DNA from 3 places in the Amycolatopsis sp. NPDC049159 genome. Region 2 is predicted to be linked to each of the others. Evidence: riboswitches for the same ligand, from Rfam matches in the RefSeq annotation. Region 2 holds a riboswitch; each other region holds the start of a gene.

Region 1 (3,266 bases), on a different contig from region 2:
AGGCGATCCGGTCCTCGGTGAAGACCGCGATCCGCAAGGTCCGCGAAGCGGCCGACGCCGGCGACAAGGCCAAGGCCACGGAGCTGCAGCGCGACGCCGCCCAGAAGCTGGACAAGGCCGTCTCGAAGGGCGTCATCCACGCCAACCAGGCCGCCAACAAGAAGTCGGCGCTGGCCAAGCGCGTCAACGCGCTCTGAGCTGGTTGATTTCTGGGAAGGCCCCGGCTCCGGCCGGGGCCTTCTCCGTGTCCGGGGTCAGCGGTCGCCCTTGGCCGCCGCGACCTCGAGGACAGCGCGCTCCAGCGCGTAGCCCGGGTCCGCCGCCACGCCCTTGACCTCGGCGTTCAGCCGTGCGACCACCCGCATGGCCGTGGCCAGGCCGTCCTGGTTCCACCCGCGGGACTGGCCCTGCGCCTTGCGGATCTTCCACGGCGGCATGCCCAGCTCACCCGCCAGCTGGTTCGGGTTGCCGCGCCCGGCCCCCGAGACGCGCGCGATCGTGCGGACCGCGTCGGCCAACGCGTCCGCCACCAGGACGTGCGGGACCCCCAGCTGCATCGCCCAGCGCAACGACTCCAGCGCCGCCGAGCGGTCGCCGCTGACGGCCTTCTCCGCGACCGCGAACCCGGTCACGTCGGCGCGGCCGCGGTGGTACCGGTGGACCGCGTCGGTGTCGATCGTCCCGCCCGTGTCGGCCACCAGCTGGTTGGCCGCCGAGGAGAGTTCGCGCAGGTCGGAGCCCACGGCGTCGATCAGCGCGGCGACCCCGGCCGGGTCGATCTTGCCGCCCGCCCGGCGCACCTCGTGCCGCACGAACTGCTCGCGCTCGGCCGGCTTCGTCAGCTTCGGGCACTCCGTGATCTCGGCCCCGGCCTTCTTCAGCGACGCCGGGAGCGTCTTGCCCGCCTTGCTGCGGCCGCCCCCGGTGTGGACGACGACGAGCACGACCCCCTCCGCCGGGTCCTTCAGGTAGGACGCCACGGCGTCGGCCAGCTCCTGCGAGATGTCCTGCGCCGATTCGAGGACGATCACGCGGCCCTCGCTGAACAGCGACGGGCTCACCAGTTCGGCCAGCTCGGGGGCTGTGAGATCGGACACCCGGACCCGGGTCAGCTCGGCCGTGGCGTCCATCGCGCGGGCGGCGGCCAGCGTCTCGCGGACGGCCCGCTCGATCAGCAGTTCTTCGTCACCCAGCACCAGGTGCAGCGGGGCCGGGGCGGTGGCTTGCGCGGTCACCCCCGAATCCTCTCACCCGCGCCGCGGTGCGCCCGCTCCGGTGATGTCGAGCGGACACCATGGCACGGCTCGAGCACCATGTCGTACGGTGTAGGCGAGGCAGCCCGCCCCGGGGAAACCCGGCGTGCGCGCACCGACAACTGAATACCGCTCATCCAGAGGGGCAGAGGGAACGGCCCGACGAAGCCCCGGCAACCGGCGTACAGCCCGTCATCCCGCGATCGCGGGGTAGCTGACGACCACGGTGCCAATTCCGGCCCGCTTCGGCGGGGCAGATGAGGAAGGAACCTCGCGATGACCGCAACCCTCGGCACGACCTCCACCACCAAGACCCCGGACCTCGGTCCCGCCGTCGAGCTGGTGTCGAAGGAAGAGGGCCACCGGCAGCCGCTCGCCCCCGAATTCGTCTCCGCCGAAGACTTCTCGCCGCTCGAGGTCGCCTACGACTTCGGCCGCGTCCGCCGCGAAGACATCGAGGCCGGCCCCAAGAACATCTGGCGCTACAAGAAACTCCTCCCGGTTCCGTCCAACGTCGAAGAGATCCCCAACACCGAGCCGGGCGCGACCCGCCTGGTCCGCGCCGACCGCCTCGCCAAGGAACTCGGCCTCAAGCGCCTGTGGGTCAAGGACGACACCGGCAACCCGACGCACTCGTTCAAGGACCGCGTCGTCGCCGTCGCGCTGGCCGCGGCCCGCGAGTTCGGCTTCGAGGTGCTCGCGTGTCCGTCGACCGGCAACCTGGCCAACGCGACGGCCGCCGCCGCGGCCCGCGCCGGCTGGCGGTCGGTCGTGCTGATCCCGAAGTCCCTCGAGCGCGCCAAGATCCTCACCACCGCCGTGTACGACGGCGACCTCGTCGCGGTCGACGGCAACTACGACGACGTCAACCGCCTCGCCACCGAGCTGGCCGGCGAGCACCCGAAGTGGGCGTTCGTGAACGTGAACGTCCGGCCGTACTACTCGGAAGGCTCGAAGACGCTGGCCTTCGAGGTCGCCGAGCAGCTCGGCTGGCGCATCCCCTCGCAGATCGTCGTGCCGATCGCCTCCGGTTCGCAGTTGACCAAGGTGGACAAGGGTTTCCGTGAGCTGGGCCAGCTCGGCCTCGTGGACGCCAGCCCGTACAAGGTGTTCGGCGCCCAGGCCACCGGCTGCTCGCCGGTGTCGGCCGCGTTCCGCGCCGGCCATGACGTCGTCCAGCCGGTGAAGCCGGACACCATCGCCCGCTCGCTGGCGATCGGCAACCCGGCCGACGGCCCCTACGTGCTCGACGTCGTCAACCGCACCGGTGGCGCGATCGAGGACGTCACCGACGAAGAGGTCGTCGAAGGCATCCGCCTGCTGGCCCGCACCGAAGGCATCTTCACCGAGACGGCCGGCGGCGTCACCGTCGCCACGGCGAAGAAGCTGATCGAGACGGGCAAGCTGGACCCGGACGCGGAGACCGTCCTGCTGATCACCGGCGACGGCCTCAAGACCCTCGACGCGATCGAGAACCACGTGGGCCCCAAGGCGATCGTGCCCCCGTCGGCCGCCGCCGTGAACAAGGCGCTCGGCTACTGACGTCCGCCGGCCCGGGGCGCGCCGCGAGGCGTGCCCCGGGTTTCAGCGGCGCGGCGGGCCACGAGGCTCGCCCCGGCGCGCGACCGCCGGCCCCGCCGTGTCCGTCACGACCGCCGTGTCGCCGTCGACGTCGGTCCGCGTGACGAGCGCGCCGAGCGCCGTCAATGTGTCCATTGTGGACTTGTTCGGGTGGCCGTAGGTGTTGCCGGCGCCGACGCTGACCAAGGCCACCCGCGGCGCCACCGCCGCGAGGAAAGACGGCAGCGAGTAACGCGAACCGTGGTGGGGGACTTTCAGCACCTCCGCTTTCAGGTCACCGATGTCGGCGAGCAGGTCGGCTTGCGCGGCCAGCTCGACGTCGCCGGTCAGCAGCACCCGGCCCGCCGCCGTTTCCGCCCGCAGCACGACCGAGCTGTTGTTGATGGTCGTTCCGTCCTGCCCCGCCGAGCGCGCCGGTACGTACCGCGGCCC
Region 2 (3,266 bases):
CACGCGTCCGGGCTGCTCGCCACCTACGTCGCCGCGCTGGTGCTCGGCAATTCGCGGCTCCCGCACCGCTCCGACACGCTCTCGTTCGCCGAGGGGCTGGGCTGGCTGGCCCAGATCGGGTTGTTCGTGCTGCTCGGCCTGTTCGCCTCGCCGGGCCGGCTGCTCGACGCGATCGTGCCCGGCCTGGTCGCGGGCGCCGTCGTGCTGCTGCTGGCGCGGCCGATCTCGGTCGTGCTGGCGATGCTGCCGTTCCGGCTGCCGTGGCGGGAACAGGCGTTCCTGTCGTGGGCCGGACTGCGCGGCGCGGTGCCGATCGTGCTCGCCATGATCCCGCTGTCGCACGGGGTGCCCGGCGCGCAACGGCTGGTCGACGCGGTGTTCGTGCTGGTCATCGTGCTGACGCTGCTGCAGGGCGCGACGCTCGGCCCGCTCGGGCGCTGGCTCGGGCTGGCGAAGAAGTCCGAGGCGCACGAGATCGAGGTCGACTCGGCCCCGCTGGACGAGCTCGGCGCCGAACTGCTGCAGGTGCGCATCCAGCCCGGGTCCAAGCTGCACGGCGTGTACCTCTCCGAGCTGCGGCTCCCCGTCGGCGCGACGGTCAGCCTGGTCGTCCGCGGCGAAGCGGGCTTCACCCCGCAGAAGACCAGCCGGCTGCAGGAGCACGACCAGCTGCTGGTGGTCACGACGTCGGCGGTGCGCGACGCCGTCGAGCTCCGGCTGCGCGCCGTCGACCGGGCCGGGCGCCTGGCCCGCTGGAAGGGCGAGTCGGGTCGCTGACGCGGCCGGCTCTCGTTCTCATGGGTGGCTACCCGCGCCGCTCGCCGCCACCGGCCACCTGCAGCACCGCGCCGGCGGCCACTGGGTGACCCTCGACCACGCCGAGCAGTACGAAGGCACCGCGACGCACCTCGCCGACGACGCCGTGATCCCGCTGCCCGGCCGGTTCCGCGCGAAGCTCTGACCAGGGCGCGCTGTGAACGGCGTCTCAGAATGTGAGGAGGGGGTTGGCCACCCGGCGCGTTCTCGGTTACCTTCTGTGCCAGGTCATGAGTGCCAGCGCGAAGCCCCGGCTTGCTGGCCGGCAACCCTCCTACCGCGGTGGGGTGCCCCGGGTGAAGACCGGGCCGGTCGCGTCCCGCGACGGGCAAGCGCGGGCCCCTCGCCGGGGTCCCCCGGACCGCCGAGGAGGCACCCCGATGACTCTCGCCATCGACCGCACCAGCGCCACGACTTCCGGAACCCCGCACGCCGCCGAACCGGGTCTCGCCACCGCCCCGGCCGCCCGTGGCACCGAATTCCTTGCCCCGCAGGGCATCCCCACTGTCGCCGGCGCGGCGCTGCGCGTCCCGCTCGTCACCGGCGAAACCATCGGGTACGCCAACCTCGACCACGCGGCGAGCGCCCCCTGCCTCGACGCCGTCCGCGCCAAGGTCGACGAGTTCCTGCCCTGGTACGCCAGCGTCCACCGCGGCGCCGGCTTCGCCTCGCAGGTCTCCACCAAGCTCTACGAGCGCACCCGCGACGTCCTGCGCCGGTTCGTCGACGCCCGCCGGACCGACACCGTCGTCTTCACCCGCAACACCACCGACTCCTTCAACCTGCTCGCCCGCAGCCTGCCGCGGCACACCACCGTCGTCGTCTTCGACACCGAGCACCACGCCGCGCTGCTGCCGTGGCAGGGCCCGAACGTCCGGCGGATCCCGGCCCCGCGCACGCGTCTCGCCGCAGTGTCCGCTGTGGACGAAGCACTCGCGGGTTCCCCGCAGGGGCCCCGGCTCGTGGTCGTCACCGGCGCGTCCAACGTGACCGGTGAGCTGCTCCCGGTGGCCGAAATCGCCGCCGTGGCGCGGAAGCACGGCGCCCGCATCGCCCTCGACGCCGCGCAGCTCGCGCCGCACCGCCGGATCTCGATCCGGGACCTGGACGTCGACTACGTCGCCGTTTCCGGCCACAAGCTGTACGCCCCCTTCGGCGCCGGCGCGCTGATCGGCCGCGCGGACTGGCTGCGCGCCGCGCGCCCGTACCTCGCCGGCGGCGGCGCGACGAAGCTCGTCACCGAAGACGCCGTCGTCTGGAACGACGGCCCCGAGCGCCACGAAGCCGGTTCGCCCAACACCGTCGGCGTGTACGCGCTGGGCGTCGCGTGCGAGACCCTCTCCCGCGACTGGGACGCCGTCGTCGCGCACGAACAGGCGCTGCTCACCCGGCTGCGCAAGGGACTCGAGAGCATCCCGGGCTGCGCCGAACTGCGCCTGTTCGACGCGCCGGTCGACCGCGTCGGCACGGTCAGCTTCACCGTCGCGGGGTTCGACCCGGGCTGGCTCGCGGCGGTCCTGTCCGCGGAGTACGGCATCGGCGTGCGCGACGGCGCCTTCTGCGCCCACATCGCGGCCAAGCGCCTGATCGCCGTCGCCGGCGGCGAGGGGCAGCAGGCGATCCGCGTCAGCCTCGGCCTGGGCAGCACCGAAGAGCACGTCGACCGCGTGCTGCTGGCGCTGCGCCGGATCGTCGCGCGCGGAGCGGACTGGGAGTACGCGAAGGTGGACGGCCGCTGGGCGCCGGTCGGCGACCCGCGGGAGCTCCCGCCGTTCTGCTGAGCGTTAGCCTGGCCCGATGGGGAGAGGACCGCGTTTCTGGTTTCCGCTGGCGTTGCTGGGTTTCGCGCTGATCGGCGCGGCGGTGGTGCGGCTGCTGTCGCGCCGGAGCCCGGCCGAGGGCGACGCCGTGAACCTCGTTTCCGGACCGCTGGAGCAGCAGCACCTCGGCACCGGCGGCGTCGGCGGCACGGGCTACCCGGCGACGCAGTTCTTCACCCAGGACACCTACTACGCCGCGGGGGCGGAGCTGCCCGCCGGGCCGGTGTGGCTGGTCGCGCTGCTCGTGGTGGTGGCCGGCACGGCCGTCTGGTACGCCCTCGCGCTGCGCCCGGCCCGCACCGGGTGGTTCGTCCTCGGCACGCTCGGCGCGCTGCTCGCCGTCCCGCTGCTCGACCTGGTGGGGTCCTGGCAGTTCCGGCTCGGGGACGGGCTGCGCGGCCCGCTGCTGGCCACCCTCGGCCTGCTGGTGCTCGCGGCGTACGAACGCAGCGTGTTCCTCCTGGTCACCGCGGCCCTGTTCGCGCTCGTGGCCGTCGTGCTCTCGGCGGACCTCGTGGGCGTGCTGCTGGCGGCGCTCGTCCTGCTCGCCGCCGCCTTCGCCGCCCTGCTCCGGCACCGCCGCGACACCGCTTGACCAGCGCCGTGGACAATGGACCGGTGAGCACCGAG
Region 3 (3,266 bases), on a different contig from region 2:
TCACGCAGTTCCTCGACTGGCGCTGGAGCCTCTACGTCAACGTGCCGGTCGCCGTGCTGGCCGGGCTGGGCGCCTGGTTCGCCGTGCCGCCGACGGCCGCGCACCGCGACACGCAGCTGGACTGGACCAGTGCGGCGCTCAGCTGCGGCGGCGTCGTGCTGCTGGTGCACGCACTGTCCGAAGTGGCCACTCAGGGATTTTCCCCGCCGGTGCTGGGTTTCCTCGTGCTGTCGCTGTTCCTGCTCGGCTGGTTCGTGCGCCGGCAGGCCCGGCACCCGCACCCGCTGCTGCCGCTCGCGGTGGTGCGCGACCGCGCTCGCGCCGTCGCCTACCTGACGATCGGGGCGGCCTCGTTCGGCGCGTTCGGGATGTTCCTGTTCCTGACCTACCAGCTGCAGGTCGTGATGGGCTACGGCGCGCTCGCCGCGGCGCTGGCGTTCCTGCCGACACTGGGGGCGAACATGCTGACGTCGACCCAGCTTTCGGGACGGCTGCTCCCGCGCGTCGGCCCGCGGCCGCTGCTGGCGGGCGGGTTGTCCGTGCTGGCTTGCGGGCTCGTGGCGGCCACGCGGCTGACGCCGGACGCGTCCTACGCCGGGGTCGTCCTGCCGATGCAGCTGCTGCTCGGCGTCGGGGCCGGGCTGTGCATGCCGGTGGTGCTGAACGTCGCCACCCGCGACGTCGGTGCGCGGGACGCGGGCGCGGCTTCGGCGTTCGTGACGACGTCGCAGCAGGTGGGCGCGTCCCTCGGCACGGCCGCCCTGAACACCATCGCCACCGCGGCCTCGGCGGGCCTCACCACGCCGACGGCGATCGTCCACGGCTACACGACGGCGTCGGCCTGGGCGGCGGCGATCGTCGCCGCGGCCGCCCTCACCGCGTTCCTCGTCCTCCCGCGCGGCTCCCGCTGAACGCCGTGAAGGCCACCTCGAATTCCTCGAGGTGGCCTTCACGACAGATGGGATCAGGCGGCGACGACGGCCTGGGGGCCGCGGGCGGTCTGGGTGACGTGGCCGCCGCGCTCGGCGACCCACGCCAGCGCCGCGTCGGCGCGCTCGCCGCGGACGCCGAGGCGGAAGCGGCCGACCGGGGTGTCGCCGATCCGGGTCAGCCCGCCGCCGATGGTGGCGAACTCGACGTCGAAGCGGCCGGCGGCCTCGGGCAGCAGCGCGCCCACCGACGCGAACCCGACCAGCACGACGTCGACCGCGCGGTCGTAGCGCGAGGACTGCGAGCGCGAGGTCTCGATGGCCGGCAGCAGCGCCTGCGCGGTGCGGCTGCCCGGGTTCGAGATCAGGTCGAGCACGGTGCCGCGCTCGACGACGGTGCCGTCTTCCAGCACCGCGACGTCGTCGCAGAGCCGGCGGACGACGCCCGCGTCCGGCGTCGTGACGACGACCGTGGTGCCGAGCTCGGAGCGGGCGCGGTCGAGCACGGTGAGCACCGAGCCGGCCTCCTCCGGGTCGATCCCGGCGGTCGGGTCGTCGGCGAGCAGCACGGCGGGCGCGGCGGCCAGCGCCTTCGCGACCGCGACGCGGCGGAGCTGACCCGCGGTGAGCTCACCGGGACGCTGCGCGGCGCGCGGGGTCAGGCCGACGAGGTCCAGCAGCGAGCCGACCCGGCTGCGGCGCTGCGGGCCGTCGACGCCGAGCTGCTCCAGCGGGGAAGCGATGTTGCCGGCGATGGTGCGCTCGGCGATCAGCTCCGGCTTCGTCGAAACGACCCCGAGCTGACGGCGGATCTCGCGGAGGCGGCGGCCGTCGAGCGTGCCGGTGTTGAGGCCGTCCAGCCGGACGACGCCGCGGTCGGGGCGCTCCTGCAGCGCGATGCACCGGGCCAGGACGGACTTGCCCGAACCGGCCGGGCCGACGACGCCGAACAGCGAGCCGGCCTGGACCTCGACGCTCACGTCGTGCAGGGCGACGACGGAATCTCCGTTGGTGGCAAAGGATTTGGACAGGTTTTCGACCGTGATCACGATAGCTCCAGAAAAACAGGGCGCAGCGCACGAGGGCGCGCCCGGCCGCAAGCGAGTGTCCGTCCTCAGTGGACGGTGCGTGAAGAAGGGGTGTGTCGGCTCAGACGAAGCTCAGCGCGAGCGTCGACATGCGGAGACGGAGCGGCGGCCTTCGTCGACAACGCGGCGCCTGGTCAACAGCAGGGGGCGAGCTACCCTCTTCATCGAAAACGGCCTCCATCGGTCCTGGCGGTAGCACCTGCCCTGTGGAGGGTGGTTGCTGCGACTTCGACGAGCCAGGTCTCTCGGTCGCTCGGGATGGACGTACTGAGTTAAGCCGATCCCACGGAGCGAAAGCAAGCCCGTTGGCCCACATCACACGACTGGAGGTGTCGCAGTCACGGGGTGACGGCCGAAACGTGCGTTTTTCACCGCCTCCACTGTGGTGGATTCAGTGGTGGACCCGCGCGCGTGCCGCGATCCGGGCGAAAGCGTGCACGTCGAGCTGCTCGCCCCGGGTCTTCGGGTCGACCCCGGCGGCCGTCAGGAGCTCCCCGGCCCGTTCGGCCGAGCCCGCCCAGCCCGCGAGCGCGGCGCGAAGCGTTTTCCTGCGTTGTGAGAAAGCGGCGTCAACCAGGGAGAAGAGACCGTCCCGGTCTTCGGACGCCGGGGTGGCGGCGCGCTCGAAGGCGACGAGCGCGGAATCCACGTTGGGCACCGGCCAGAACACCGACCGTGGCACCGCGGCGACTTTCCGTGCGGGACCGTACCAAGCGAGCTTGACGCTCGGGACGCCGTAGATCCGGCTGCCCGGCCCGGCCGCCATCCGCTCGGCGACCTCGGTCTGCACCATGACGAGCCCGGAGGCGAGCGAGGGCACTTCGGCGAGCAGGTGCAGCACGACCGGCACGGCGACGTTGTAGGGCAGGTTGGCGACGAGCGCGGTCGGCTCGCCGGGCAGGTCGGCGTTCTTGACGCGCAGCGCGTCGGCCCCGACGACGGTCAGCCGGCCGGCGGCTTCGGCCCCCCGCTCGGCGACGGTCTCGGGCAGCCGCGCGGCGAGCTTGGGATCGATCTCGACGGCGACGACCCGCGCCCCGGTGGCGAGCAGGCCCAGCGTCAGCGACCCGAGCCCGGGCCCTACCTCGAGGACGACGTCGTCCTCGGTGACGTTCGCCAGCTCGACGATCCGCCGGACGGTGTTGGGATCGTGCACGAAGTTCTGCCCGAGCTTCTTGGTCGGCCGCACGTCCAGCTCGGCCGCCAGCGCCCGGATCTCGGCCGGTCCCAACAGTTCAACCACCGGGCG

What was found. Region 2 has a riboswitch for S-adenosylmethionine ahead of AB0B33_RS37920 (aminotransferase class V-fold PLP-dependent enzyme). Riboswitches for the same ligand answer to the same signal wherever they lie in the genome.
Region 1: another riboswitch for S-adenosylmethionine. It lies ahead of thrC (threonine synthase); the one in region 2 lies ahead of AB0B33_RS37920 (aminotransferase class V-fold PLP-dependent enzyme).
Region 3: another riboswitch for S-adenosylmethionine. It lies ahead of AB0B33_RS43945 (ATP-binding cassette domain-containing protein); the one in region 2 lies ahead of AB0B33_RS37920 (aminotransferase class V-fold PLP-dependent enzyme).

The regions. Positions count from the first base shown of each region.
Region 1 covers NZ_JBEZDL010000005.1:12,484-15,749, reverse strand. Annotated here, with positions in the region: gene rpsT (30S ribosomal protein S20) at 1-197, shown strand, start outside; gene holA (DNA polymerase III subunit delta) at 255-1,235, opposite strand; SAM riboswitch class I at 1,384-1,517, shown strand; gene thrC (threonine synthase) at 1,530-2,795, shown strand; gene AB0B33_RS10860 (ComEC/Rec2 family competence protein) at 2,838-3,266, opposite strand, start outside.
Region 2 covers NZ_JBEZDL010000025.1:47,701-50,966, forward strand. Annotated here, with positions in the region: gene AB0B33_RS37915 (potassium/proton antiporter) at 1-777, shown strand, start outside; SAM riboswitch class IV at 1,043-1,157, shown strand; gene AB0B33_RS37920 (aminotransferase class V-fold PLP-dependent enzyme) at 1,197-2,597, shown strand; gene AB0B33_RS37925 (hypothetical protein) at 2,614-3,231, shown strand.
Region 3 covers NZ_JBEZDL010000038.1:59,500-62,765, forward strand. Annotated here, with positions in the region: gene AB0B33_RS43940 (MFS transporter) at 1-911, shown strand, start outside; gene AB0B33_RS43945 (ATP-binding cassette domain-containing protein) at 965-1,978, opposite strand; SAM riboswitch class I at 2,192-2,282, opposite strand; gene rsmA (16S rRNA (adenine(1518)-N(6)/adenine(1519)-N(6))-dimethyltransferase RsmA) at 2,409-3,260, opposite strand.